DNA from 4 places in the Herbaspirillum sp. RTI4 genome. Region 2 is predicted to be linked to each of the others. Evidence: predicted binding sites of a transcription regulator. Region 2 holds the regulator's gene; each other region holds the start of a gene.
What was found. Region 2 encodes sigma-54, which starts transcription at its own class of promoters, with help from an activator protein. Its sites were predicted from a motif close to TGGCANGNAANCTGCTTT; they were not measured.
Positions count from the first base shown of each region.

Region 1 (7,372 bases), 1.0 Mb from region 2:
ATGCGTTCGCCAACCAGTCGCACCTGCACCCGTTGCCCCGCCAGTTCGGCCGGGACGCCGTTATCGAAGGTGCGGTACACGCCGGCGATGGACACCAGCTCGGCTTCCATGCGGGAACAGAAAATGCGGGCTTCGGTATTGCCGCTGGCACCGGCTAATGCCCGTCCGCGCAGTGGCGCGTAGACGTGAATGTTGCCATCGGCAATGATTTCCGCGCCATTGTTGACGGCCGCCATAACGATCAGGTCGACGCCGCGCGCGTAGATGCGCGTACCGGCGCGCACCGGGGTGTCGATGATCATGGCGGCGCCGCTGGGCGCAGCCGCTGCGGGAGCAACGGGTGCCGCTACCGGGGCAGCGGCCTTAGGCGCGGCAGGTGCTGGAGTGGAAACCGTATCAATGCTCAGTCCGGCGGCCACGATGGCCGCATGCCGTTGCGGCGCAGCGTTGCGCACGGCGACGGCATGCAAACGATAGCGTTTGAACAGGGCCGTCAGTTCCGCCCAGTCAATAGCGGCGTCGGATTCCAGTGCGCCAATATCGAATATCGCAAATTCATCTTCGAAAAAATCGGCGCTGCCGCCGGTCAGCTTGTCGAGCGCCAGTTTCAGCTCGGCCGGGTCAGTGGCGTGCAGCAGCGCGGCAACGGCAACGACAGTTGCAATTTTAATTTCGATAGGGGAACGGTGTTTTTGCATGGGCACAGAAAAAAAGCCGGAATGGACCGGCAGACATTACAAGAGTTCGGGAAGTGGCGCGGAAGACAATGCGCCAGCTGTTGAAGCTGCATTATACCGTCAGGCGAGGGGCAAGAAGGAGAGTTGGCGGCAGTGTGAGGTCTGACGCGTACGCAAGTGGCGCTTAATCTGCGCCGCTCGCGAGCTTCGTCCTGTTTGCCTCCGCTTCGCGCGGACAAAAAAAGGCCCGACAACATGCCGGGCCCTGATCGAAAACTGACTGCGAATTTACTACGAAATCACTGCCGCTTTGCTTCAGATTTACTTCGGCAGGCTACCTTCCACGCCCTGCACCAGCCAGTTGAAACTCATCATCTCGCCGATCGGCAAGACACTGCCGGCGACGACTTTGGTGATGCCCGCATTGTCTTTCAGCGGGCCACCGAAAGGCATCAGCGTACCGTCAACGATGGCTTTCTTTTTCTCGGCGAACAATTTGGCGACATCGGCCGGAACAGACGGGTTCAGCGCCGACAAGGTCACCAGATTTTCCTTGATGCCCCACAGCGTTGCGCCGGATTTCCAGGTGCCGGCCAGTTCGCGTTTGACTTCCTGGCTGTAATACACACCCCAGTTTTCGGTATTGGCCGTCAAATGCGCTTTAGGGCCGTATTTCGCCATGTCGGTATCCCAGCCGAAGGCGTACACGCCTTTTTCCTGAGCAACCTGAACGACGGCGGGCGAGTCGGTATTTTGCGCCAGCATGTCGGCACCTTGCGCGACCAGCGTTTCAGCGGCCTGACGTTCCTTGCCCGGGTCGTACCAGGTGTTAACCCAGATGACCTTGGTCTTGATCTTGGGATTGACGCTTTGCGCGCCCAAGGTATAGGCATTCAGATTGCGCACCACTTCCGGTATCGGGAAGGAACCGACGAAGCCCAGTGTGTTGCTCTTGGTCATCTTCCCGGCGACGACGCCCAGCAGATAAGCGCCTTCGTAGAAACGGGTTTGATAAGTCGCCATGTTGGGACCGGTCTTGTAACCAGTGGCGTGTTCAAAATGCACCTTCGGGAACGCCTTGGCGACTTTGGCCGTGGCATCCATGTAGCCGAACGAGGTAGTGAAAATCAGTTGATTGCCATCGACCGCGAGCTGACGAATGACGCGTTCTGCATCGGCGGTTTCAGGCACGTTTTCGACATAGGTCACTTTGATCTTGCTGCCGAATTCTTTTTCGATGGCCAGACGACCCTGGTCATGCTGGAAGGTCCAGCCGCCATCGCCGATGGGGCCGAGATAGACAAACGCAACTTTTAAAGGATCGGCGGCCTGCGCGACAGGCAGGACGGCGAACATCAGTCCGGCTCCTGCTGCCAGGGCTGCCAGTGTGGGACGTAGACGCAACATAGGGACTCCGATAAATGCCAAACATTGAAGAAGGAAGCACTGATTAAGTTGCCGGGCGGCGCAATCCGGGTGGGGAAGATTGCGCCGCTCGTCGTACTTGCTCACCAGTTCTTTGCATTACTTGAGGAACAATGCCCGCAGGTGTGCCGGGCGAAGACGACGATGATAGCGCTTAGAAGTGGTATTCGGCGCGAACCATCGGTGTTTTTGCCAGTGAGCCTTTGACGCTGGCCAGATTGCCGAACTTGTTGCGCCAGTATTCATACTCAACACCAAGGCGGAAGGTATTCTTGCCAGCGTTGACCAGCGAACTCAGGTCATACATGAGCTTGCCGTCGAAATGCGTTTCAGGAGCTGTGCCGCCGCCGAATTCATTCTGGCCTTTGGCGCCGATGTAATCGAAATAACCTTCAAAGGCAAACTTGGTGTCACCCAGAGGAATGCCCCAGGCCACGTCCAGCATAGGATGCAAACGGTAGGTATAGCGGCTGGAGACGCCGACCGGCTGGTTACTTTCGCTGAGCATCAGCAGGCTGGTATTGAGAAAGCCGGGGACGTCCAGCATCAGCGTCGGGCCAAAAACCAGCATCCGTTTTTTAGATGAGTAACCGGTATCGTTTTTGGTATTCCAGTCGAAACCGACGGTCGCGCCGTAGCTGCGGATATAGCCGTATTTCAGATCGGTGCCAAAGACTTTGCCAAAGTCGACCGTGTTGCGATAAACCAGATAGGCTTCCTGCGCGCCGCCGCTGCTGGCAGCCGGGTCTTTATTGTCTGACTGCAACAGATCGAGGTTGATGAAGTTGGTACCGTATTTATAGCCGCCGACATGGGTGAAATTGATGATGTTCTTGCTGATGTCGTTCCCGTTGAACGGCTCTGCAAATTTGGTGCCGTAACGATAGCCGATGGAGGTGTCGCTCCATTCCTCTGCGCTGGCAGGTGTGGCGGCAGCCAGTATGACACCGGCGGCGAACAGGCTCACGCCGAATTTGAATGCACTTGCCGAAAACTTCTTCTTCATGACTTTCCCCGATCTAAGTAAGTACAACTTACGGCATCAACAGCGCCGCTCCCTGTGGCTATTTTTTATTAATTTATTCATCTTCCGGTCAGTGCTGACCTTGCACTGCCCCGTTTGCTGCACTTGCCAAAAGCTTCCTGGAGATTTCTTTGGCAGAACCTGGGTCCTGAAAAATTGCCTCCAATTCCGCAAAAGGATTGTTAGCAATTGCTGTGCCAACTGGCGGCAGGGTAGCCGGGGTGGGTGAAGCGACAATAAATGGTCGCTTGCGGTGCGTCAAGCGCTGAAACGGATGCTGTTAGCCGGATTTGCGCCTTATCGGTGCATTATCTTGTGTTGCCGAGCGGAAAAATGATTCTGATTGGATAGATTGTTTTCAATTTAATTTAACTATTGTTGTAAATGCGTGTATTTTTTGTTGCGTATGTTGTTGGTGATTGCCGCAAAATGTTGGCGGCATTCCCGCAGTAAGAGGCAGGGGGAGTCCCATCAGGGGCTGGAAGCATCTTTTTTCCTGGGTGAATAAACACAGTCAGCAGGTACTATAAGCAACTGGCCGGCGCAGACTCGTTTTGCGTGCGACCGGATTGCTGGCATAACAATTGCGTTTTCAGAACAATCAAACCAGACAGGTGCGTGCATGACTGAAACTATCCTTGCCCCAGCGCGACTCACGCTGACCGGCATTACCAAGACTTACCCGACGGTCGTTGCCAACGACCATATCGACCTGACAGTGCGGGCCGGAGAAATCCACGCCGTGCTCGGTGAAAACGGCGCCGGCAAAAGCACGCTGATGAAAATCATCTACGGCGTGACCCGGCCCGATGCCGGCAGCGTGCTGTGGGAGGGGCGCTACCAGAACATCAGCACCCCGGCGCAGGCGCGGCGACTCGGCATAGGCATGGTGTTCCAGCACTTCTCTCTGTTCGAAACGCTGACCGTGGCGGAAAACATTGCGCTGGCGCTGGACGTGCAAATGCCGCCTGCCACGCTGGCAGCACGCATCCGCGCCGTATCAGAAAAATACGGCCTGCCGATCGACCCCGCCCGGCTGGTGCATAGCATGTCGGTGGGCGAACGGCAGCGCGTCGAAATCGTGCGCTGTCTGCTGCAGGAACCCAAGCTGCTCATCATGGATGAACCCACCTCGGTGCTGACGCCGCCGGCAGTCTTGCAACTGTTCGAGACGCTGCGCCAGCTCGCCAGCGAAGGTTGCAGCATTTTGTATATCAGTCACAAGCTCGATGAAATCCGCGCCCTGTGCGATAACGCCACAGTCTTGCGCGGCGGTCGTGTCAGCGGCAGCGCCATCCCGAAAAACGAAACCAACGCCAGCCTGGCCGAAATGATGATCGGCGGCGAACTGAGCGCCTGTCATTTAACGCCACGCGAACCGGCCGAAGTCAGACTGGCCTTGCAGGGTTTATCGCTGGTCACGCCGGACCCCTTCGGCACGACGCTCAAAGATATCCACCTGTCGGTGCGCAGCGGCGAAATCGTCGGCATCGCCGGTGTGTCCGGCAACGGACAAAAAGAATTGCTCGCCGCGCTATCGGGCGAAACGCTGTCGCCGTCGCTGGCGATGGTGGAATTGATGGGGCAGCAAGCGGGTAAGCTGGGGGCCGCACAACGCCGCAAGCTGGGCCTGAGTTTTGTGCCGGAAGAGCGGCTCGGACGCGGCGCAGTGCCGGCCATGAGCCTGTCCGACAATGCCCTGCTGACCGGCTCGCACGAAGGCATGGTGCGGCATGGTTTGGTGCGCGGTGCGGTCAAGCGCAGTTTTGCCGCCGAAGCGATTCGTCGCTTCAAGGTCAAGTGCGGCGGCGAAGATGCGCTGGCCTCCAGCCTGTCCGGCGGTAATCTGCAAAAATTTATTGTCGGCCGCGAAACCATGCTGCACCCCAAGGTCATGATCGTCGCCCAGCCAACATGGGGGGTCGATGTTGGTGCCGCGCAGTTAATCCGGCAAGCCCTGATCGATTTGCGCGATCAGGGCGTGGCCTTGCTGGTGATTTCGGAAGAGCTGGATGAATTGTTCATCCTCAGCGACCGCATTTGCGTGCTGGCCGAAGGCAGACTCTCGCCGCCGGTGCGACTGGCCGACACCAGCATCAGTCAGATCGGCATCTGGATGAGCGGCAAGTTCGACGACGCCGCTCCAAACGCAACTACCGCTCCCACAGCCTCCCTCCCCACGAATCAGGAGCAGCCAATTGTCTAAGCTCGAACGACGCCCGGTCCCCTCCGCCATCATGCGCATTACCTCGCCGCTGATCGCCGCAGCAGCGATGTTTGCCACCGGCATTATCATTTTCCTTATCCTCGGCAAAGACCCGTCGCAGGCGTTTTATGTGTTCTTCGTCAAACCCATTGCCACCATGTACGGCATGGGCGAATTGCTGCTCAAGGCAACGCCGCTGATTCTGTGCGCGCTCGGGCTGGCGCTGGGTTTTCGCGCCAACGTCTGGAATATCGGCGCGGAAGGTCAGCTCACGATGGGTGCCTTGGCCGGTGGCGGCGTGGCTTTGTGGCTGGGCGATTCGACGGCCGCATGGGGCTTGCCACTGATGTTGTTAGCGGCGGTGCTGGGCGGCATGTTGTGGGCGGCGATTCCGGCGTTCTTGCGCACGCGTTTCAACACCAGTGAAATTCTGGTGACGCTGATGCTGGTCTATGTGGCGCAGCTGGTGCTGTCGCTGCTGGTGCATGGGCCGTGGCGCGATCCGCAGGGCTTTAATTTTCCGCAATCGAAGGCCTTCGGTGATGCGCAGCTGATACCGATTCTGATCGAAGGCACCCGCACCACCTGGGGCTTTGTGCTGGCCTTGCTGTTGGCGGCGGCATCCTGGTTTTTTTCGGGTAAAACCTTTGCCGGTTTTCGTATGCAGGTGGCGGGACTGGCTCCTGCCGCTGCGGCCTATGCCGGTTTTTCCGAGAAGCGCAATATCTGGATCGCCCTGCTCATCAGCGGCGCGACTGCCGGTCTGGCCGGGATCTGTGAAGTGGCCGGGCCTATCGGGCAGTTGCAGGCGCAGATTTCGCCCGGCTATGGTTTCGCCGCGATTATCGTGGCCTGGATGGGACGTCTGCATCCGGTCGGCATTGTCCTCGGCGGCTTGCTGATGTCCTTGTTGTATCTGGGCGGCGAGTCAGCGCAAATGCAGCTGGCGCTGCCTTCCGCGATCACTGGTTTGTTTCAGGGCTTGCTGCTGTTTTATTTGCTGGCAGCGGACCTGTTCATTCATTTCCGTCTCAAGCGCAGCACGCCGCCCACGCGTTCCACTGCGCCGGATGCCCCGCTTGCTGCTCCAGTCACCGCCATGAAAGAAAGCGTATGAGCGCCCTCCTGCCCGTCATTGCCAGCACCGTCGTGGCTGCCACCCCCTTGATTTACGCTGCGCTCGGTGAAACGGTGGTGGAAAAAGCCGGCGTCCTCAATCTGGGCATTGAGGGCATGATGCTCATCGGTGCCGTGGCCGGATTCGCCGCTGCGCTGGCCAGTGACAATGCCGCCGTCGGTTTTGTGGCGGCCGCTTTCGCCGGGATGGCGATGTCGCTGATTTTCGGCGTGCTGGTGCTGACGCTGCAAGCCAATCAGGTCGCCAGCGGACTGGCGCTGACGCTGTTCGGCATCGGCCTGTCGGCCTTCGTCGGACACGATCTGGCGGGTACGCCCTTGTCGGGACTGAAGGGCATTCATCTGCCGGTGTTGTCTGATATTCCGGTGCTGGGGCCGCTGCTGTTTCGCTACGACATCATGGTGTATTTATCGCTGGCAGCGTTTGTCGGCATTCACTATTTTCTTAACAGAAGCCATGCCGGTTTGAAGCTGCGCGCGGTCGGTGAGTCGCCGGCAGTGGCGCATGCGATTGGTCATCCGCCTATTGTGATTCGTTATCTGGCCGTGATGTTCGGCGGTGCCATGGCCGGTGTTGCCGGCGCTTATTTATCGATTGTGCAAACCCCGATGTGGGTCGAAGGCATGACCGCCGGCAAAGGCTGGATCGCGCTGGCGCTGGTGGTGTTCGGCACCTGGAAACCCTTGCGCGTGGTCATGGGGGCATACCTGTTCGGCGGCGTGACGGTGCTGCAACTTTATGCCCAGGGTTTCGGGTTGGCGGTGCCGACCGAATTGCTGTCGATGCTGCCGTATGTGGCGACGATTGTGGTGCTGGTGATTATTTGCCGCGATCCGAAAACCATCATGCTCAATCAACCGGCGTCGTTAGGGAAGAGTTTCCATCCTGATGCGTGAGTGAGG
Region 1 covers NZ_JAVIWQ010000002.1:168,074-175,445, reverse strand. The annotation lists gene minC (septum site-determining protein MinC) at 1-698, opposite strand, end outside; gene RGU70_RS00995 (BMP family ABC transporter substrate-binding protein) at 999-2,084, opposite strand; gene RGU70_RS00990 (outer envelope protein) at 2,257-3,108, opposite strand; gene RGU70_RS00985 (ABC transporter ATP-binding protein) at 3,749-5,332, shown strand; gene RGU70_RS00980 (ABC transporter permease) at 5,364-6,449, shown strand; gene RGU70_RS00975 (ABC transporter permease) at 6,446-7,366, shown strand.
Region 1: RGU70_RS00990 (outer envelope protein) is a predicted target of sigma-54. The motif match lies at 3,309-3,326, and genes of this name have one in related genera.

Region 2 (7,372 bases):
GCTGGCCGATCGCGCTGGCAATACCATGTCTGAAGTGGTGGGGTCGATCAAGCGCGTTACCGACATCATGGGCGAGATCAGCATCGCCAGTAATCAGCAGGCATTGGGCGTAGCGCAGGTCGGTGAGGCAGTCACGCAGATGGATGAGACGACACAACAAAATTCTGCGCTGGTTGAGGAAATGTCCGCTGCTGCCAGCAGTCTTCAATCGCAATCGCAGGCGTTGGTGAAAACGGTGTCCGTGTTTAAGCTGGGTGATGAGTACAACAGCACCCGGAATTCTGCGATTGGAGGAGGTTCGGTGGTGACTGTGCTGCCGGGTTTGCCATTTCATGGTAGATCTGAAAAATAATTTTTGGCGACAAGCCGGCGGCTTATCAACGACGCCGTTTGGTGCCATCTGGTGCCGTTAATTGTCGTTTATTGCAGTCTGCGCGCTACTGTCGCCGGCGGCACATTTCATCACAGATCAAGGCTGCGCTGACTGCCGGGGTGCCGGCAAGATGCGTTGAAAAAAAATGCAGGGCCAGCGTGGTAGTCGAATCAGACCGGGATATTACTCAGCCTGATCAGGGAGTGCTGCGAATGCCGCTCCAGCGCGGCGTCAGTTCGTGCGGGAGCGCGAACAAATCCAACACTCTTCCCACGGTGTGATCCACCATTTCCGCAATCGATTGTGGCCGGTGATAAAAGCCGGGCAGCGGCGGATAAACGATGCCGCCCATTTCGGTCACGGAAGTCATGTTGCGCAAGTGCGCCAGGTTGAAGGGTGTTTCGCGCACCATCAGTACCAGGCGGCGCCGTTCCTTGAGCACCACGTCGGCAGAACGCGTAATCAGGTTATCGGATAAACCGTGCGCCACGGCAGCTAGTGTTTTCATGGAACAGGGCGCGATGATCATGCCATCCGATTCGAAAGAACCGCTGGCAATCGAGGCACCGACGTCGCGCACGTTATGCACCACATCTGCCAGCGCTTCGACATCCTTGCGGTTCATGTCCAGTTCCTGATGCAGATTGAGTACGGCGGCATCGGACACCATCAGGTGCGTTTCGGCGATGCCGGCTTCTCTCAGGACTTGCAGCAGTCGTACGCCATAGATGGCGCCGGTAGCCCCGGTGATGGCAATGATGAGGCGAAACGGAGGTTTTTTCATTCAGGGAACCGCGCGGACGCGGCTCAGGCTTTGAGTAAAGTTTGCAGTTCGCCGGAATCGAACATTTCAGTGAGGATGTCGGAACCGCCGACGAATTCACCGTTGACGTAAAGTTGCGGGACGGTTGGCCAGTTCGAGTATTCCTTGATACCGGCGCGCACATCGGGGTTATCCAGCACGTTGATGGTAACGATGTTTTCGACGCCGCTGGCTTTGAGTAATTGAATGGCTTTGCCTGAAAAGCCGCATTGCGGAAACTGGGCAGTGCCTTTCATGAACAGAACGACCGGGTTCTGGGTGACGGTTTCCTTGATCCAGGCTTGTACTTCGCTCATGGTGGTCTCTCTTGAATGGGGATGAATTGATCAGATGACGCCATTATATGAAAAGCTCTGCCTTTCTGCTGAAAAGTCGCAGAATTGAAAAGAGGGCGGTAACTTGAGGCGTGCGCAACATTAAAAAGGACGCATCAAACGGCCGCACAAAATTGAAAAGGGCGCTTGAGCGCCCTTTGCCATGCTAATGCTGCGCTTTTGGCGCGGCGGGTTATTAAGTCGCTGCTTCGATGTCGATTGGCAGGCGTTTAACGTCCGATTGATGATCTTGTAGCTGGCCCTTGTGCTTCAATACTTGGCGATCCAGTTTGTCGATCAGTGCATCGATTGCGGCGTACAGGTCGTGCGCGAGACTTTCCACGTGAATATCTTTGCCCTTGATATGGACATTGATTTCCGCTTTCTGCCGTTTTTCCTTTTCTGTCAGTTTATCGACGGTGAGGACGACGCTGACGTCGATGACGTGGTCGAAATGGCGTTTGATACGTTCGACCTTGGTCATGACGTATTCACGGATGGCTGGTGTTACATCGAGGTGATGCCCGCTGATTGTCAGATTCATACGACTCTCCTTCGGATAGTGTCACTGGAGGTCCGGCATCGGATGATTATCCGGTTGGATCCTTGAGCCTTGCGGCCCGGTGTTTGCCGCCGGATTGCCTGATCGGTGTGTTGATCGAGTGCGTCCGGACACAGTGACTAGTATAAAAAAATCCCGGTGCAAGTACTTGTGCGGCGCAATCCCGGAGTCACGGGACGGCGATACGCGCAATGCTTGCTCAGAGACTTCCCACAAAACAGTTACAAGGACTTGCGCAGCGCTACAGGGGGGATTTTCAGGACATCGCGGTATTTTGCGACAGTCCGTCTTGCAACAACCATTCCCTGTTCAGACAGCATGTCTGCAATCTTGCTATCTGACAAGGGGTTTTTTGTATCTTCGGCTCCTATCAATTGTTTGATCAGTGCGCGTATGGCGGTAGAGGAGGCTTCTCCGCCTGCTTCGGTGGACACATGGCTGCCGAAGAAATATTTCAATTCGAACATGCCATGTGGCGTGAGCATGTATTTCTGGGTGGTTACGCGCGAGATGGTGCTTTCGTGTAAACCGAGTGTATCAGCTATTTCACGCAGTACCAGAGGGCGCATGGCGACTGCGCCGTGCGAGAAAAAATTCTTCTGCCGCTCCACGATGGCCTGTGCCACGCGCAGTATGGTGTCGAAGCGCTGACGCATATTTTTGATCAGCCATTTCGCTTCCTGCAATTGCGACACGAGCGCGCCTTCGCCCTTGTGCTGCTTCATGGCGTTGGCATACATGGCGTTGACGCGCAAGCGCGGCATGACCTCGTGATTAAGCGTGACTTGCCATCCCAGCTTGCCTTCTTTAACGATCACGTCCGGCGCTACGTAGTCGGAGCGGCCTGAAAGGAATGCCGCGCCGGGATGCGGATTGCACTGCCGGATAACGGCTTGCGCTTCGCGCAGATCCTCATCGTCACAGACCAGCGCTTTTTTGATTTTATTGAAATCGCGCTGCGCAAAAAGCGGCAGGCAAGTCTGGACAATCGACAGCGCCAGACGTCGCGTCACGAAGGGAATTTTCGGCAGGCGCTTGATTTGCAGCGCCAGACATTCGGCAGCGTCGCGTGCGCCAACCCCGGCCGGATCGAAACTTTGCAGCAGCGTCAGTGCCAGTGTCAGCTCATCGAATTCAATTTCCAACTCTTCCGGCAGGCGCGCATAAATTTCTTCCAGCGGCTCTTCCAGATAGCCGCGCTCATCGATGGCGTCGATGACCAGTTCCAACAGTGCGCGATCACGCTGGCAGCACATGGTCTGGCCAGCTTCCTGCAGCAGATGCTCGCGCAGTGTCAGGAAATGCGCTTCCAGTTGCGGCCGCGAATCTTCATCGTCGGAGGTTTTTGTGCCGCGTGCGACATCGTCAAAACTCCACTCTGCTTCGTTAGCGGTGCTGCTGTCGCTGGCTTCTTGCTGTCCTCCCGCTTCGCCACTGTTGTCCGTCTCGCTGCCTGTGGTGCCGGTGTCGGCCGCAGTTTCTGCCGGCGACAGGGCGCTGGTACTGCCCAGTGCGCCATCAGCCAGCAGACGCACGGAGTTGTCCAGCGCATCGTCGAGGCGCTCCAGCAGCGGGTTGTCGCTCAGGATCTGTTCCAGTTCCTGTTGCATTTCCAGCGTGGACAGTTGCAACAAACGTATCGACTGCTGCAATTGCGGCGTCAATGCTAAATGTTGCGAAGTGCGGAGCTGAAGGGATTGTTTCATCGATGGAGTGCGTTCCGCTTACATGCGGAAATGTTCCCCCAGATAAACGCGGCGCACCGATTCATTGGCGATGATCTCGTCCGGGCTGCCGCTGGCCAGCACGGTGCCTTGATTGATGATGTAGGCGCGGTCGCAAATGCCCAGCGTTTCGCGCACGTTATGGTCGGTAATCAGCACGCCGATGCCGCGTTCTTTCAGGAAGCGCACGATGCGCTGGATTTCGATCACCGCGATCGGATCGATCCCGGCAAACGGTTCGTCCAGCAATACAAAACGAGGGCTGGTAGCCAGTGCGCGGGCGATCTCGACCCGTCGGCGTTCGCCGCCCGATAACGACAGCGCCTGGCTTTCGCGCAATTTTTCAATTTGCAATTCGTGCAGCAACTGGTCGAGTCGCGCATCGATCAGGGCCTTGGGCAGCGGTTTTCCGTCTTGTTGCTGCAGTTCGAGCACGGCGCGAATATTGTCTTCCACGCTGAGTTTGCGAAATACTGAGGCTTCCTGCGGCAGATAAGACAGGCCGAGTTTGGCGCGGCTGTGGATAGGCAGATACGAGATATCGACACCGTCGAGATCGATCTTGCCGCCATCCGACGGCACCAGTCCGACGATCATGTAAAACGAGGTGGTCTTGCCGGCACCGTTAGGGCCGAGCAAGCCGATGACTTCGCCGCTGGCAACTTCCAGCGAGACATCGTGCACTACCTGACGTGCGCCGTAGCTTTTCTTCAAGCCACGGACGATCAGCGAACTACTGGTCATTTGCTTTCCTCTTTTGGAGCTGGCACGGCCAGCGGTGCCGTGTTGGGCGCAACCGGCGTCGGCGCCAGCGTAGACGATGATGTTGGCGTTGGCGTTGGTGTTTGCATTGGCGAGGCAGTCGGCGCTGGCGCGGCTACCCGTGGCTGCAGGACGGCGGTGACGCGGCCTGCGCCCGTCTTGCTGACACCGTCAACGGTATTGTGGACGGCATAAAATTCTGCCCGGCTGTCATACGAAATGAATTGGCCGCGCACATCGTCAGTTACTTTGGTGCCTTCCAGCCGCTTCATGTGCGCCTTGGAAAACAGTTTGGCGATTTCCACCTTGCTGTCGTATTCGATGCGTTCGGCTTCGCCTTCAATCCACAGGTCAACGCCGCCGTCGCGTTTCTGCCTGAAGTTAGCCAGTTTCCCAGGATCGGCGTACAGCGTTGCAAACTGATAGCCGGCCGGGTCGGTAGTGACGACCACGCGGTCGGCCTTCATGATCAGCGTGCCGCGCGTCAGAACTACGTTGCCGATAAAGATGTTGACCTGCTGCACATCGTTATAACTGAGCTGATCGGCATTGATGACGGTTGGCTTGAACGAGTCGGCTTTTTCTGCGTGGGCGATACGCGCCACACACAAGAGGGTCAACAGGCTCAGTAAAAAAATGCGATTCATGAATTTTCCTGCCCAATATAAAAATGCAAATCGGCAACGGCGGACGGTCAGCGCGCCGGTGTCGGTGGTGGTTGATAGAGGCCGTTGACGCGGCTGCTGAGATGGAAGTCGCCGGTGACATTGTTGACGGTCATGCCCACGCCATCGAGTACCGATTTCCCTAGCGTGATGTGAACCGGCTTGTCGGTCTTGGCGATTTCATCGTCGGGCAGCATCAGCAGGTATTCGGTGGTCATGTGCATGGGTTCGGCTTTCTGCGTCGCGCCGCGATCCACATTCACATCGTCATACATATGAATTTTGCTGTTGTCGTCGGTGATGATGGCGCGCTTGGAGCGCATGCTCATCGGTGTTTTTGCCGGCGACAGGTTGTTGATGATAGGGAGTGTCACTTCAAACGAATCGTCGGTAGGGAAATGAATCAGCTTGAGGCCCGAGATATCGTAGTCCGGCGTGCCGGCCAGGGTCATTCTGACGTAGCGGAATTCGTCGATGTAATAGTCGGGACGCCCTGCATTGCGCTTGTTGGCCGCATCGTCATCCTGGCGCGCGGTTTGCAGTACCCAGAAACTGCCGAGCGCGCCGAAAATCAGCAGCACCAGAAAAACAACAGCGCCTATGCGCTGCGTCGAGCGGCTTTTCAGTTGCGCGCTCATGTCAGATACGGAGCCAGTGCCGCCTCATAATTTCCCTGCGCATGCAGGATCAGATCGCAGATTTCGCGCGCTGCGCCGTGGCCGCCGCCGGCTTCGGTGAGGTAATGCACACGCTGTTTTACTTCGGTATGCGCACCGGCGACCGCTGCGGCAAAGCCGACGCGGGTCAGGATAGGCAGGTCGATCAGGTCGTCGCCCAGGTAACCGCAGTGCTCTTCGCTCAGGCCGACTTGCGCCAGCAATTGCGCCAATGCGCTGCGCTTGTCATGCACGCCCTGAAACAGATGCGCAATGCCCAGATCGCTGGCGCGTTTTTGCAGGATGGGCGACTGGCGCGCGGTGATCAGCGCAGTGGGGACGCCGGATTGCTGTAGCAAGCGAATGCCCAGGCCATCGAGTACATTAAAACGCTTCAGGACTTCGCCGTCCACGCCGTAATGCAGACCGCCATCGGTCAGCACGCCGTCGATATCGAAAATCATCAGTTTGACGCCAGCGGCGCGATGCATTGCATCGATGGAGGCCTTGCCGAATACAGTCGCGCGTGCCATCAGATCACCTTGGCGCGGGTCAGGTCATGGATGTGCAGCGCGCCGACCAGCCGGCCGGCGGTGTCGCCCACCAGTAATTGATTGATGCGGTATTGCTCCATGACTTCCACGGCTTCGACCGCGAGTTGATCCTGACCGATCAGGCGCGGCTGCGGCTGCATCACGTCGGCAATCAGCGCATGTTTGAAATCGACGCCGCGTTCCAGCAGTCGGCGCAGATCGCCATCGGTGAATACACCTATGGGTTTGAAGTCAGCGTCCACCACCGCGGTCATGGCCATGCCCTTGCGGGTAATTTCCATGAGCGCGTCCGACAGCGACATCTCCGGCGTGACCGCAGGAATTTCGTCGCCGCTGCGCATGACGTCGCGTACGCGGGTCAGCAGGCGGCGGCCCAGAGCGCCTCCGGGATGGGAGCGGGCAAAATCTTCTTCGCGGAAGCCGCGTGCGTCCAGCAAGGCCACTGCCAGCGCATCGCCCATCGCCAGCGTGGCGGTGGTGCTGGCGGTCGGGGCCAGATTGAGGGGGCAGGCTTCCTGATCGACGCTGACATTCAAATGGGCGTCGGCCAGTTGCGCCAGCGCGGAGTCGGGGTCGCCGGTCAGGGCAATCGATTTCGCGCCCATGCGCTTGATGAGGGGGACGATGGCCATCAATTCGGCGGTTTCGCCGGAATTGGAGATGGCAATGACGACATCTTGCCCGGTCACCATGCCGAGGTCGCCGTGGGCGGCTTCGGCCGGGTGCATGAACAGCGCCGGCGTGCCGGTGGAGGCCAGCGTGGCGGCGATTTTTCGCGCGATATGTCCGGATTTGCCTATGCCCGAGACGACCGCCCGGCCTTTGCAGTGATACAGCAGGCTGACGGCCGCGATAAAGGAAGCCGCGGCAGCGCTGCTATCGTCTACCAGACGGTGCTTCAGCGCCAGTACGGCGTCGGCTTCGATTTGCAGGGTGTCG
Region 2 covers NZ_JAVIWQ010000002.1:1,171,722-1,179,093, forward strand. The annotation lists gene RGU70_RS05530 (Cache 3/Cache 2 fusion domain-containing protein) at 1-352, shown strand, start outside; gene RGU70_RS05535 (UbiX family flavin prenyltransferase) at 570-1,157, opposite strand; gene grxD (Grx4 family monothiol glutaredoxin) at 1,181-1,492, opposite strand; gene hpf (ribosome hibernation-promoting factor, HPF/YfiA family) at 1,707-2,054, opposite strand; gene RGU70_RS05550 (RNA polymerase factor sigma-54) at 2,294-3,778, opposite strand; gene lptB (LPS export ABC transporter ATP-binding protein) at 3,797-4,540, opposite strand; gene lptA (lipopolysaccharide transport periplasmic protein LptA) at 4,537-5,205, opposite strand; gene lptC (LPS export ABC transporter periplasmic protein LptC) at 5,253-5,861, opposite strand; gene RGU70_RS05570 (KdsC family phosphatase) at 5,858-6,412, opposite strand; gene RGU70_RS05575 (KpsF/GutQ family sugar-phosphate isomerase) at 6,412-7,372, opposite strand, start outside.

Region 3 (7,372 bases), 170 kb from region 2:
GTAACGGCCCCACGCGTCGCACCAGTTCGCCGGAAAAAATCAGATAGAGCGCGTAAGTAATCGCTGCGCCGAGCACCAGCAAACTGCCCAGTCCGACATGATCCCCGCCGACGTGCAGGTCGTGCATCAGCACCAGCGCCGTACCTATATAGGACACCAGCAAGGCAGCCCATTCCAGCAAGACGACTTTGCGTTTGAAAAAGACAAAGGAAATCAGCAGTACGAAGGATGGGGTGAGAAACAGAATCAGGCGTTCCAGTCCCGCTGAAATATATTGAAGACCGAGAAAATCGAGGAAGCTGGAAAGGTAATACCCAATCAAACCCAAAAATACGATGCGCGCCCTGTCGCGCCAGGAGAGCGATGGAGAGGAACGCGCTTGCCAGATTGCCACGACGGCGAACATCGGTAGCGAGAACATCATGCGCAGACTGATGACCATGACGGCATCGACCTGATACCGATACATCAGTTTGGCGACGATGGCCTTGGCGGAGAAAAAGATCGCACCGACCACTGCCAGCGCCAGGCCGCCAAGGTAGGCGCGGCGAGGGGGAGAGGAAACGAGGGCGATGGGCATCCCGGATTGTAACGCTAAGCCCGGTGTGCTGCCGAAGACGGCACACCGGGCGGCTTTGTCAGGCGCTTATTTTTGCGGCAGGATGTGCTTGCTTGCGATACAGGAATTCCAGCACAGTGCTGCGGTAGGCTGCATAGGCCGCATCCTGCGCCAATGCCACGCGCTCACGCGGCCGTGGCAACGCCACTTCGACGATTTCGCCGATGGTGGCGGCCGGGCCGTTGGTCATCATGACGATCCGGTCGGACAACAGCACGGCTTCATCGACATCGTGCGTCACCATCACCACAGTCGAACCGGTTTTGGCGACGATTTTGAGCAACTCATCCTGCAAATGGGCGCGGGTCAGCGCATCGAGCGCGCCGAACGGTTCGTCCATGAGCAAAACCTTGGGTTCCATCGCCAGTGCGCGGGCAATGCCGACGCGCTGCTTCATGCCGCCGGAAATTTCATTGGGCCGCTTTTGCTCGGCCGCTTCCAAACCCACCAATGCCAGCGCCTGCATGGTGCGCTCTTTGAGCTGCGCGCGGCTTTCGACCGCGCCGAATACGCGCTCCACGCCCAGATAAATATTGTCGTAACAAGTCAGCCAGGGCAGCAACGAGTGATTCTGAAACACCACGGCGCGCTCCGGCGCTGGCCCGGCAATTTCGCGATTAGCGCACAGCAGGATGCCGGCGCTCGGATGCAGTAGTCCGGCGATCAGATTGAGCAAGGTCGATTTGCCGCAACCGGAATGGCCGATCAGGGTCACGAATTCGCCCTTGCCTACGGTCAGGTCGATATCGCGCAAGGCGTGGAAATCACCTTTCTTGGTATGGAAAACCATTTCCACCTGATTGATATTAATAAACTTCTCATCGTGCTTTTGCATGTGCGGCTCCATGAATCCGGCGTTGTCAGGTGTTGACTTGTTCGTAAGTGAAGGCACGGGCCAGCGCAACGAGCAACTGTTCCAGCAGCAGGCCAACGATGCCGATGACAACAATGGCGATGAGAATATGAGGGACATTGAGATTATTCCACTCATCCCAGACCCAGAAACCGATACCGACGCCGCCAGTCAGCATCTCTGCCGCTACGATCACCAGCCAGGCCGTTCCTATCGCCAGACGCACACCGGTCAGCATGTAAGGCAGGACGGAGGGAAACAGTATCTTGGTCAGAATTTTCCATTCGGACAGATTGAGCACTCGCGCCACGTTCATGTAATCCTGCGGCACGCGCTGCACGCCCACGGCGGTATTGATGACCATCGGCCAGATCGAACAAATAAAGATCGACCAGATTGCCGCCGGATTGGCCGACTTGAATACCAGCAGTCCAATCGGCAGCCAGGCCAGCGGTGAGACGGGCTTGAGCAGACTAATGATGGGGCCAAACATACCGGATAAAAATTTGAAGCGTCCGATCATGAAACCGAGCGGAATGCCGACCAGCGCCGCCAGTCCGAAACCGATGGCGACCCGTTGCAGCGACGCCAGGATGTTCCAGCCTATGCCCTGATCGTTGGGGCCATTGCGATAGAAAGGATCGGCAAACAGCTTGATCGCTTCTTGCAGAGTCACCCAGGGTGTCGGGAAATTGCCGGTGTTGGCGGCGATGAATTGCCAGACGAGTATCAGCGTCGCAATGCCTGTCAGCGCAGGAATGACGGGCTTCAGCCAGGCATAGGAAACCATGCGGCGACGAACGCCGGTTATGCGGGGAGGATGGTCCATTCCGGTTACGGCGGCTGCTTTCATGAAATCTCCTTCAAAGGCGTTGCATTCAAGTCATTCACCCAGCCGACGCATGTCAGGTCGGCTGGCAGGTCAGGTGCCGCATTCGGGTGCCGCATGCAGGTGCCGAATTCATGCGCTAAGTTCATGCACTAAGTTCATGCACTAAGTTCATGCACTAAGTTCAAACACCAAGTTCATGCACCGCCATCAGGCGTGGATCTTGAACGATGCCGCGTACGCTTTCGGATTCTTGCCGTCCCACACCACGCCATCCACCAGCTTGGAAGTCCGCAGCGGATCTTTCGGGACGGGAGTCTTGGTCATGGTCGCGGCCTCTTTATACAGCTCGATCTGATTGACCTTTTTGGCGACGGCCAGATAGTCGGGATCATCCTTGAGCAAGCCCCAACGGCGATGCTGCGTCATGAACCACATGCCATCGGAGAGGTAAGGGAAATTGACCGTGCCTTCGTTGTAAAACTTCATGTAATTCGGATCGTCCCAGGTTTTGCCGAGACCGTTCTGATAGCGCCCCATGATGCGCTGGTCGATCACGTCCTTGCTGGTGTTGACATAGGACTTGCCGGCAATGACTTCCGCCATCTTGTTCTTGTTGGCCAGCGAGGCATCAATCCATTTGCTGGCCTCCAGCACGGCGGCAATCAGCGCGCGGCAGGTATTCGGATTTTTCGCGGCGAAATCGGCGGTCGTGCCGAGTACTTTTTCGGGATGATCTTTCCAGATGTCTTGCGTCGTGATGGCGGTAATGCCCACGCCGTCCACAATGGCGCGATGCCCCCAGGGCTCGCCAACGCAAAATCCGTCCATATTGCCGACCCGCATATTGGCCACCATTTGTGGCGGCGGTACGGTGATCACCTTGGCATCTTTCATCGGATTGATGCCGCTGGCCGCCAGCCAGTAATACAGCCACATGGCATGGGTGCCGGTAGGGAATGTCTGCGCAAAGGTATATTCCCGCTTTTCAAGCTGCATCAGCTTGAAAAGCGAAGCGCCGTCCACTGCGCCCTTGCTCGCCAGCGCGCGCGAGAGCGTGATGGCCTGGCCGTTATTGTTGAGGCCCATCAGTACCGCCATGTCCTTCTTTTGACCGCCTATGCCCATTTGCACGCCGTAGATCAATCCGCACAGCACATGCGCCGCATCCAGTTCGCCATTGGCCAGCTTGTCGCGCACGCCGGCCCAGGAGGCTTCCTTGCTGAGCGTGATTTTGATGCCGTATTTTTTGTCGAAGCCCAACACCGATGCCATGACGACGGAAGCGCAATCAGTCAGTGGAATAAAGCCGATGCGTACTTCTTCTTTTTCTGGCTTATCGGAGCCGGCAGCCCAGGCACCTGATGTGTTGATTCCCAACATACTTGCTCCCGCTACGAGTCCAGCACTTTGAATGAGATTGCGCCGGCCGGCATTAATGGGGTTCACAACAGGGCTAACGCCCGATTCAGCACGATCGGCGGCGCTGTCGCTGATTGACTGCTTGATTTTGCTGTTCATCACGGATTCCTTGGACAATCGACGAAAAAAAAGTGCCTCCTCCATGCAGTGAAGCAGGGAAAAAGACACCGTTGTCTGAGCGGACCCGACCGCCGTTGGCCGTGTCCAGTGAGCGCAATCATTGCGCGCTGATGAACACTCAGCAATTAGCGTGCCTGACCTTGCGTGGGAGATACGGAAAGCGAGTGAACTTGCGGGCAAGTCCGGGGCCGGCAGGACGCCAGAGGAGTAATGCCGTGAAAAAAGGACAGAAAAAGAACTAAGAAGCGGGAGTCGTCGCCACACAAGCAATGCAGCTTATGGTCCGGGAGAATGCAAAAAATGCACTCTCATCGTGCCATGCACCAATATAAGCTGCGATGGTGGGGATGTTACGGGTAGCAGCCGCTATCGAACTGACGCGTCCTTATGATTGCACCGTTCAGAGCGGTATTGGCATGCCCCTGCCCGTCAGAGCAAATCTTCCACATCGACGATGCGCTGGGCGACATCGGCCAGTTTGATGTTTTTATTCATCGCCAGTTGACGCAGTTTTTGATAGGCCTGCTCTTCGCTCAGATTCTGTCGCGCCATCAGCAGGCCTTTGGCGCGGTCGATAATTTTCCGGTCGGCCAGCTTGAGCCGCGTGTCGGATAACTCCGTCAGCAGCTTTTGCTCCTGATTGAACCGTGCCATCGCCACCTCCAGCACCGGCTTGACGCGGGCAGTTTGTAATCCGGCAACGATATAGGCCGATACTCCAGCCGCCATCGCGGCTTCCATGCTGGAGCGTTTTTCATCTTCGGTGAACAAAACGATGGGGCGGCGCTCGTCGCGCGTGGCAATAACGATATGTTCCAGCACATCACGGGCATCCGATTCGGCATCGACGATGATCATGTCGGGCTGCAACTGTGCGATGCGCTCGGGCAAAAAAATGTCTGCGGGAAGGGAGGCCACAATATCGTAGCCTGCTTCGAGTAGACCAATGCGCAACGCCCGTCCCCTTACCGCCTGGGCGCTCAATTGCTCATCATCTTCCTGATCGGCCTCGATGATGGAATTGACGACGACGATGCGCAAACTACCCATTGTTTCTACCCTGACATCAAAGATTTGGCCTCTATTATTACGCACTATGACTGCACGCAAGAATTAAACCACCCGCCAAGCGCTGACAGGCGATTTTCCGACTGTCTTTCCGAAGTCTGCCGCAGACAAGTTCCTGACCGATTTAAGATGGAAAAGATAATGACACCGGCAACTTTTTTATTAAGGAAAACTCTGCTGTAACGGCGCGACGATTCACAACCCGAGAATCACTCGACCTCGTCAGGTGGAGCTTCGGTCAGGTGGAGCTTCGGGTTGAGCGTCGTCCGCGCTACTAAGGAACCACTGATCAGTACTTTACAGTGCGCACTCAGAGGGTCATTAACCCACAGCAATGCCTGCTTACAGATACCTACACACAGCCCTACTTGTTGCGTGTATCGTTCAATAAGCATCGGCCGGCGCATTCTGCGCTGAATTTATATTTTCACGGAGATGGATATGCACAAAAAACTCAATCGCTTAGGGATGCAGGCAGTGATCGCCTTTATCGGAGCCATGGCACTCAACGCTCATGCGGAAGAGGATGTCTCGAAAAAAGATCCTGCGCGTTGGCATCAGGAAACATTTACGCCGCAAGAAAAAGTCCAAATCCTGACCAAGGAAGCCAATGCCGCCTATCGGCAGGCGCTTGGCGACTGCAAGATGAACAATAAAGGCAAAGAGCTACTCCGCTGTAAGCGCGAAGCAAAGCAACAACTTGATGAAGATGTAAAGAGCGCAAAACATACGATGAAAAACTGACGGGCTGGGGTTGGCGTACCGACGGTGCGCCTCCCCTTTCTATCAACAGTGATCTCTTGCACTATCGGCGGTACAGTTCGCACAATTAAAAAAGCCAGACGCGGAGCGCCTGGCTTTTTTATTGGGACAACAAGCGCGTCCGTTAATCAGCGATCACGACCACGTCCGCCAGTCTGATTACCAATCACTCCGCCGACTGCCGCACCGCCTACCGTTCCGATTGCGCTACCGCCGGTTAGTACTGCGCCACCTACCGCACCGATACCCGCACCGACCGCCGTATTCCTGTCTCGCGAATTCATGTCGGCACAGGCGCTTAATGTTGTTAACGCACATACGCTCGCTAAAATAACCGCATATCTAGTCATGTTTTTCATTTTATTTTTCCCTAAAAAATATTACCTGTTGATCATTACGAAGCCATTTTTTTTGCTGTATTTGGTGCTTGCGCGCCCATTTGCAGATCAATTACTTTATTGACATACGATGGGCATCATTGTGTTGACATTGCTGCTCGCTGCGTATGGCGCAAGTATGCGAGAAGGAACAAACTGGCGATATAGGAGATACGCCGATTGCTGCGTAGGACGCGAGGCAGATCAGCATGGAAACTCTCATTACGAAATCAAAAGTAAAAAGAAAAATACCGGAATAGCGCATCACATCATCAGGCGGGCCGCGTCTGAGAATCCGCCATGATCGGTAAGGCGATGGCAATCACCGTCCCTTTTTCGGCCGAAGAAACGATATCAATCGTTCCACCAAAATACACAGCGCGTTCACGCAAACCACGCAATCCGTAAGACTTGGTGTTGTCCTTGCGCGCCGCTGTCATACCGACGCCATTGTCTTTCACCGTTAGGGCAACGCGATCTTCATCCACATCCAGAATGACCCGAACTGTCGTCGCCTGAGCGTGCTTCACAATATTATTCAAAATTTCCTGCAACATGCGATATAAGGCAATTTCCATCTGAGGCCCTATTTCCACCTCTTCGTCGGGCAGACTGGTGGTGCAAGTCAGCCCGGAACGCTGCGCCAGTTCATCGAGCTGCTCGGTAATCGCCGCCTTTAATCCGAACAGGTCCAGCATATTGGGACGCAACTCGGTCTGGATGCGGCGCGTGGTACTGACCAGTGAAGTCAATACCGATTGCATGCGACTCTTGCGCTCGCCCCACTTTTCGTCCTCAGGAAAAATCTTGTAGACCGTATCGAGGTGCATGCTCAGGGCAGTTAATGCGGCCCCCATGTTGTCGTGCAGTTCTCGGGCAATCGCGTGCTTTTCTTCTTCCCGCACGATTTCCAAATGATTTGTCAGTTCACGCAATAATGCGGTGCGTTCGATCACCGTTTTTTCTAGCGCCAATTCGCGCTCCCGCAATGAATTTTCTTCCTTCTTGCGACGGGTGATGTCGGTGCTAATGCCGACCACGCCCATGACATTGGCATCTTTGTCGAACCAGGGGGCAATCGTCGTTTGATGGGTAAATACGCCTCGCGGCACATGCAGCGTCTGCTCTGTAATGGCCGGCATCCCGGCGGCCATGATGCGCGCCTCTTCCCTATCCATTGCGGTAGCTTCTTCCGGTTCCGAATACAGTTCGAGGTTGGTGCGGTTCATCGCATCTTCCCGCGATTTTCCTATGAATTGCAATGTCGCGGGGTTCGCGAAAATCATCTGTCCCTGGCGATTTTTCACGAAGATGAGGTCGTC
Region 3 covers NZ_JAVIWQ010000002.1:1,341,445-1,348,816, reverse strand. The annotation lists gene RGU70_RS06340 (DMT family transporter) at 1-580, opposite strand, end outside; gene RGU70_RS06335 (ABC transporter ATP-binding protein) at 639-1,454, opposite strand; gene ntrB (nitrate ABC transporter permease) at 1,480-2,262, opposite strand; gene RGU70_RS06325 (CmpA/NrtA family ABC transporter substrate-binding protein) at 2,512-3,684, opposite strand; gene RGU70_RS06320 (ANTAR domain-containing response regulator) at 4,273-4,893, opposite strand; gene RGU70_RS06315 (hypothetical protein) at 5,353-5,655, shown strand; gene RGU70_RS06310 (glycine zipper 2TM domain-containing protein) at 5,802-6,032, opposite strand; gene RGU70_RS06305 (PAS domain-containing sensor histidine kinase) at 6,323-7,372, opposite strand, start outside.
Region 3: RGU70_RS06325 (CmpA/NrtA family ABC transporter substrate-binding protein) is a predicted target of sigma-54. The motif match lies at 3,962-3,979, and genes of this name have one in related genera.

Region 4 (7,372 bases), 2.2 Mb from region 2:
TGTCTTCGCTACGCTCACGCAAGCTGGGCAGTCGCAAGCGAATCACATTGAGGCGATGATACAAATCTTCGCGGAACAAGCCTTCGCGCACCCGGTGTTCCAGATTCTGGTGGGTGGCGGCAATCACGCGCACATCGGCTTTCATCGGCTGATGACCGCCCACCCGATAGAAATGTCCGTCCGACAGCACGCGCAGCAAACGCGTCTGCAATTCCAGCGGCATGTCGCCGATTTCATCGAGGAACAGGGTGCCGCCTTCGGCTTGTTCGAAGCGGCCGCGCCGCATGGCCTGCGCGCCGGTGAAAGCGCCGCGCTCATGTCCAAACAATTCGGACTCCAGCAAATCCTTGGGAATGGCCGCCGTATTCAAGGCCACGAACGCTTGCGATGAACGTGGGCTGTGTTTGTGCAGCGCGCGCGCTACCAGCTCTTTTCCCGAACCGGATTCGCCGGTGATAAGCACCGTCACATTCGATTGCGACAGCCGGCCGATGGCGCGAAATACATCTTGCATGGCCGGTGCCTGCCCCAGAATTTCGGGCGTATCGGCAGAAGTTTGCTCGACACTGGCTTCGCGCAGGCTTTCTTCCAGCGCGCGACGGATCAGTTCAACCGCTTTTTCCAGATCGAAAGGCTTGGCCAGATATTCAAAAGCCCCGCCCTGAAACGCGGAGACAGCCGAATCCAGATCGGAAAAAGCGGTAATGATAATGACGGGAATGCCAGGGTGCTTGGTCTTGATCGTTTGCAACAGATCGAGGCCCGAAGCGCCCGGCATGCGGATATCGGAGACCAGTACTTGGGGGGTGTCGGTTTGCAATGCCAGCATGGCATCGCGGGCGCTGGAAAAGCTTCGTGTGACCAGATTTTCTCGCGCCAGGGCTTTTTCCAGCACCCAGCGGATCGATTCATCGTCGTCAACAATCCAGATTGGTTTCATTAGTGTTTCATCCTGTTTTCATACTGTTTATTGATTCGGTCTTCAAATGCCCTGTACACAAAGGTCAAGGCAACGGTATCAATATTCTGAAGTTGGTACATCCCGGCCGGCTTTCGCATTCGATCACGCCCATATGTTGCTGCACAAAAGTTTGCGCCAGCGTCAACCCCAAACCGCTACCACCCTCCCGTCCAGAAACGAGCGGGTAAAAAATCCGGTCCTGAATAGCGGGGGGGATACCGGGGCCGTTATCAATGATATGCAAGTCTAATGCCAGCCTGTATCTGACCTTGGCCAGCGTCACCTGCCGCGCTACGCGCGTCTGCAAAATCAGCTCTGCGTCACCATTGCGGATACGCTCGGCCAGGGCCTGCGCGGCGTTATGCACGATATTGAGCAAAGCCTGTATCAATTGCTCCTGATCACCCCGGAACTCAGGAATCGACAGGTCATAGTCGCGCCGGATGGTCAGACCGCTCTGGAATTCCGCCAGAACCAGACTGCGCACCCGTTCGCACACTTCGTGAATGTTGACGTCGCCCACAATATGCGGACGGCGATGCGGTGCCAGCAAGCGGTCGACCAGCGTTTGCAGCCGGTCGGCTTCCTTGATGATGACTTGCGTGTATTCGCGCAACTCTTTCAGATGGCGCTCCGGCAACTCCATCTCCAGCAATTGCGCCGCGCCGCGAATGCCGCCCAGCGGATTCTTGATTTCATGCGCCAGATTGCGGATCAGCTCCTTGTTGGCCTGACTCTGATCGAGCAGGCGCTCTTCGCGGCTGAGTTTGAGTTGCTGTTCGTTTTCGCGCAGCTCCAGCAAGACCGGCCGCGCGGGATCGTCGAGCGCCGTTACGATCGCATGCACTTGCAACGCTTCGCGCCCTGAGCGTTCCAGCGCCAGATCGAGCCGCTTATCGGCGAACTGGTGCTGTACGGCCTGTTCGAACAGCAAGAGCAGTTCGTCGCCGTTCAAAAACAGATCGCTCAGTTTCTGATGCGACAGCACTTTGAGGGAGCTTTCCAGCAAATTTTCAGCGGCGGCATTAGCGTAAACGATCATGCCGCCGTCGTCGAGAATGATGACTGCCGAGGCCAGTAAATCGAGGCCGTCCAGCGAGGTAGGGGAATTTTTCATACTACGATTCATGAGGGTTGCGCCATGCACACAAGGCGCACAGACGGCGTCGTCGCCATAAAAAAAGGGGAAGCAAGCTTCCCCTTTTCACGATGCCGATCAACGATTACCGGCGTACATTACAAAGCTATTACAGCGAGTAGTACATGTCGAATTCGATAGGATGAGTCGTCATGCGATAGCGCTGCACTTCCTGACCCTTCAGTTCGAGGTAAGCATCAATCATGCTGTCGGAGAACACACCGCCGCGCGTCAGGAATTCTCTGTCGTTGTTGAGGTGTTCCAGTGCTTCTTCCAGCGAAGCGCAGACAGTTGGGATCAACTTGTCTTCTTCTGGCGGCAAATGGTACAGATCCTTCGTGGCAGCTTCGCCCGGATGGATCTTGTTCTGCACGCCATCCAGACCCGCCATCAACAGTGCGGCGAAGCACAGGTAAGGATTGGCCAGTGGATCAGGGAAACGTGTTTCGATGCGGCGACCCTTTGGATTCGGCACATGCGGGATACGGATAGAAGCGGAACGGTTACGGGCCGAATACGCCAGCTTGACCGGTGCTTCAAAACCTGGAACCAGACGCTTGTACGAGTTAGTACCCGGGTTAGTAATCGCATTGAGCGCTTTAGCATGCTTGATGATGCCGCCGATGTAGTACAGCGCGAAATCGGACAGACCGGCATAGCCGTCGCCAGCGAACAGGTTCTTGCCATCTTTCCAGACCGATTGATGCACGTGCATGCCGGAACCGTTATCACCGACCAGTGGCTTAGGCATGAAAGTCGCCGTTTTGCCATAGGTATGGGCCACGTTCCAGACCACGTATTTCAATGTCTGAGTCCAGTCAGCGCGCTCGACCAGAGTCGAGAAGCGGGTGCCCAGTTCGTTTTGACCGGCGCCAGCGACTTCATGGTGATGCACTTCCACCGGAATGCCCAGGGCTTCCAGAATCAGCGACATTTCCGAACGCATGTCCTGGCAGCTATCGACTGGAGGAACAGGGAAATAACCACCCTTGACGGTAGGACGGTGACCGGTATTGCCGCCTTCGAGCTTGGCGCCGGTGCTCCACGATGCTTCTTCGGATTCGATCTTGACGAACGAGCCGGACATGTCCGCGCCCCAACGTACGCCGTCGAAGATGAAAAATTCTGGCTCAGGACCGAAGTAGGCGGTGTCGCCCAGACCGGATGCCTTGAGGTAGGCTTCAGCGCGCTTGGCGATCGAACGTGGATCACGGTCGTAACCCTTGCCATCGGCCGGTTCGATCACGTCACATTGCATGAACAATGTGGTTTCTTCCATGAACGGATCGATATTCGCGGTGTTAGGGTCTGGAATCAGGATCATGTCCGAAGACTCGATACCCTTCCAGCCGGCGATCGACGAACCGTCGAATGCGTGACCGGATTCAAATTTGTCCATGTCAAAATGCGAAACAGGAACCGTGACGTGCTGCTCTTTACCACGCGTGTCGGCAAAGCGAAAATCGACAAATTTAACTTCATTGTCCTTAACCATCTTCAAAACTTCTGCGGCCGTCCTTGCCATGCGAATCTCCTAAAACGTGGGAAGAGTAATGTAAAACTAAAATTGGATTGAGCCGTTTGGGTGCGCTTTGTAGCCACTCTGTCATGCACTCTGGCGCAACGAGCGACAAGGCAGCCAATGATCCGGCAGAACTCAGCGGGATAATAGCAGATTCCATGCCACCGGGTTTCGTACAAAATCCAAATGAAAATGAGAAATTTAAGCAGCTTCCCTGGCAAAAAAACCAAAAATGCAGGATTCCTAAAATATAAACATACTCCGATTATTTTTTAACGCCTCAAAATAGTGCGCAGTCATTTTTGCGCACTATTTTGGCGCATAGGGCTCAGACCGGTACAGAGGATGAACATGGACTATAATTTTTGCATAGCGGCTACACGCTCCCCAACCAGTTCCTAGGAAAGGAATCTCGCCATGACATCACTCCCCCCTATCATTGCCAGTGCCATCAAGTCTGGATCGGATCAGCAACTGAGCTACGCTGGCGCAGTCTCACCGCACCAGGCCTTCTCCCTCTTGCAAAGCAACGCCAACATTTTTCTGATCGACGTACGCACTAAAGCCGAGCGCGACTGGGTGGGACAAGTCGCGCTCCCCCCGGCACAACACTTCTCAGTACAGTGGAATTTATATCCCGAAGGCCGCCCCAATCCTCATTTTCTGGATGAATTGCACCAAATAGCAGCAGATCGTGAAAACGTCCTGCTGTTTTTGTGCCGCAGCGGGGTACGCTCAAAAGCAGCCGCAACCGCTGCCACTAAGGCAGGCTACCGTCACTGCTTCGATATTTTGCAAGGTTTCGAAGGCGGCAAGGATGCGCAAGGGCATCGCAAAATGATCGATGGCTGGTGCTATGCCGGCTTGCCCTGGACCGGCGCCTGATTAGCGGAGGACTGAATCCCCGATACCCTACGGCCTCCTCCACCTGTTTTTTACACTTTATTACGCTCTCAACGCCCGACGTTTGCCATACTGCACTTACTCTTTTTAAAGTGGACAAGGTCAGTATGGGCAATTCCCTTCGCACAGGCCACCCTTTCTCCAGGCACAGATCCGTCCGCTTAGCGCCCAGGTTAACGCGCAGGCTAGTCGTCACCCTCCTCCTGCTCAGCCTGACCGGAATCGCCCGGGCGCAAGCGCTGACAGCGCAGGAAAAAGCACTGCACGTCCTTAATCGACTCGGCTACGGCCCGGCTCCCGGCGACATGGAAAACGTCACCCGCATGGGCCCGCAGCGCTATATTGAGCAACAACTGCATCCTGAGAGAATCGCCCTGCCGCCGCAGCTACTGGCGAAGCTCGACAGCCTCCCCACCACCAGAATGAACGCCACGCAGTTGTACGTGCAATACGGCCCGCCCTCGTTCCCGCCCAAGGATGCGACGCAAGAGGAAAAAACCGCCGCGCAGCAACGCGCCGGCAAGGAAATCACGCCGCAAGCGCATCTCGCCCGTCTGTGGCAAGCCAGCGAAAGTCCACGCCAGTTGCAAGAAGTGATGACCGAATTCTGGTTCAATCACTTCAATGTTTTCGAAGGCAAGGAATGGGTGCGCTACTGGGAAGCCGATTACGAAAAAAATGCACTGCGTCCCAACGCGCTCGGCAATTTCCGCCAGTTGCTCGGTGCCGTCGCACATCACCCGGCGATGCTGTATTACCTGGATAACTGGCTCAGCAGCGGCGTCAACACGCCGGAAGCCAAAGGCCGCTTCAAGGGCCTCAATGAAAACTATGCCCGCGAACTGATGGAGCTGCATACGCTGGGCGTCAACGGCGGCTATACGCAAGACGATGTAATCGCCCTGGCGCGCCTGCTCAGCGGCTGGACCATCGACGAAAAAGGCATGCGAGAAGGTTTATCGCCCTTCGTCTTTAATCCGCGCCGACATGATGGCGCGCCCAAAGTGTTCCTCGGCCAGAGGATAAGCGGTGGCGGCGAACAAGATGCGGAGCGGGCGCTCGACATCCTGGCCGCCAGCCCGGCAACCGCCCGTTTTATTTCCACCAAACTGGTGCGCTATTTTGTCTCCGACCAGCCTGATCCTCATCTGGTCGAGCAACTGAGCCGACGCTTCCTGGACACCCACGGCGACATCCGCGCCGTCTTGCAAAGCTTGTTCGACAGTCCTTCATTCTGGGATCGCAACAATTATCAAAGCCAGTTCAAGACGCCCTACCAATACGTACTGTCCTCGCTGCGCGCCAGCGGCTTGCCGATCCTGAATCAGAAACCGGTAGAAGGCATCCTCAACCAACTGGGGATGCCCTTATACGGCTGGCTGACGCCGGAGGGCTACCAATTTTCGGAAGCAGCCTGGCTCAGTCCCGACGCCCTGCTACGCCGCATTAATTTCGCCAGCGGACTAGGCAACGGCAAGTCGCCCATCGCCCGGCCGGACGGCGCACCCGCCAACAATTTCCCGGCGGCCATCGATCCGCGCCAATTGATGCTGACCTTAGCCCCCACGCTAAGCGCCGACCGCATGGAAAAAATACTCGCCGCGCCGACCAATTTGCAGACCGCACTCATACTGGGCGGCCCCGACTTCATGAAGCGTTGAACACGCAGGTCAAGGACATACCATGCAACGACGAGAATTCCTCCGCTACGCCGCACTGGCCAGTAGCGGCGCGCTAGTGGTACCGATTGGCTTATCCGGCTGCGCGGTAGTCGCGACCGATAAAAGCGCGGGTACCGCCTCCAGACCGCCTGCGCCGGTGGTCTACGACGGCCCCAGCAAACGGGCGCACGCCAACGGCAACGGCGCACCGCGTCTGGTGGTGGTTTTTCTGCGCGGCGCAGTCGATGGCTTGAACGTCGTCGTGCCGCACGCCGACCCGGAATATTACCGGGCGCGTCCCGGCATTGCCGTCGCTCGTCCCGGCGCAGCCAACGGGGCCATCGACCTGACCGGTTATTTCGGCTTGCATCCGGCGCTGCGCCCACTGCATCCCTATTGGGATAGCGGACAACTCGCTTTCGTCCACGCCTCCGGCTCGCCCGATAGTTCGCGTTCGCACTTCGAAGCGCAGGATTTCATGGAAACCGGCACGCCAGGGCAACACAATACGCCGGACGGCTGGATGAATCGCCTGATGGGATTCTTGCCGCAGACAGAATCGCCGCTGCAAGCCTTGACGCTGGGCGAAACCACGCCGCGCATTCTGGTCGGCAAACAAGTCATCGCCAATATGCCCACCGGACGCGACGCCGGACGTCCGACCGCCATCGATCAGCCGCGGATCAGCGATAGTTTCAACAGCGCCTATGCCGCCAACGACAATCTGGGCAAAGCTTTTCGGGACGGTCTGGCAGCGCGCAAGAAAATGCTGTCGGAAATCAATGCCAACGACGAACAGAAAATGGCCAACAATGGCGCGCCTTTGCCGAACGGACTGGCGCTGGACACCGCTCGCCTGGGACGTCTGATGCGCAACGACCCGCGTATCCGCCTGAGTTTTCTGGCCGTCGGCGGTTGGGATACGCATGCCAATCAGGGCAGCGGTACGGGTCAGTTAGCCAATCGGCTGGCACCTTTAGCCGACGGATTGGCCACGCTGGCGAAAGAGTTAGGCCCGGCGTTCAACGACACCGTCATCGTGGTGCTGTCCGAATTCGGCCGCACCTTTACCGAAAACGGCAACGGCGGCACCGATCACGGACATGGCAATGTGATGTGGCTATTGGGGGGAAATGTGCGGGGAAAGGCCGTCTACGGCCAATGGCCGGGGCTGAGCAAGGCAGCGC
Region 4 covers NZ_JAVIWQ010000002.1:3,413,942-3,421,313, forward strand. The annotation lists gene ntrC (nitrogen regulation protein NR(I)) at 1-940, opposite strand, end outside; gene glnL (nitrogen regulation protein NR(II)) at 1,005-2,078, opposite strand; gene glnA (type I glutamate--ammonia ligase) at 2,209-3,624, opposite strand; gene RGU70_RS15210 (rhodanese-like domain-containing protein) at 4,039-4,506, shown strand; gene RGU70_RS15215 (DUF1800 domain-containing protein) at 4,632-6,185, shown strand; gene RGU70_RS15220 (DUF1501 domain-containing protein) at 6,208-7,372, shown strand, end outside.
Region 4: glnA (type I glutamate--ammonia ligase) is a predicted target of sigma-54. The motif match lies at 3,768-3,785, and genes of this name have one in related genera.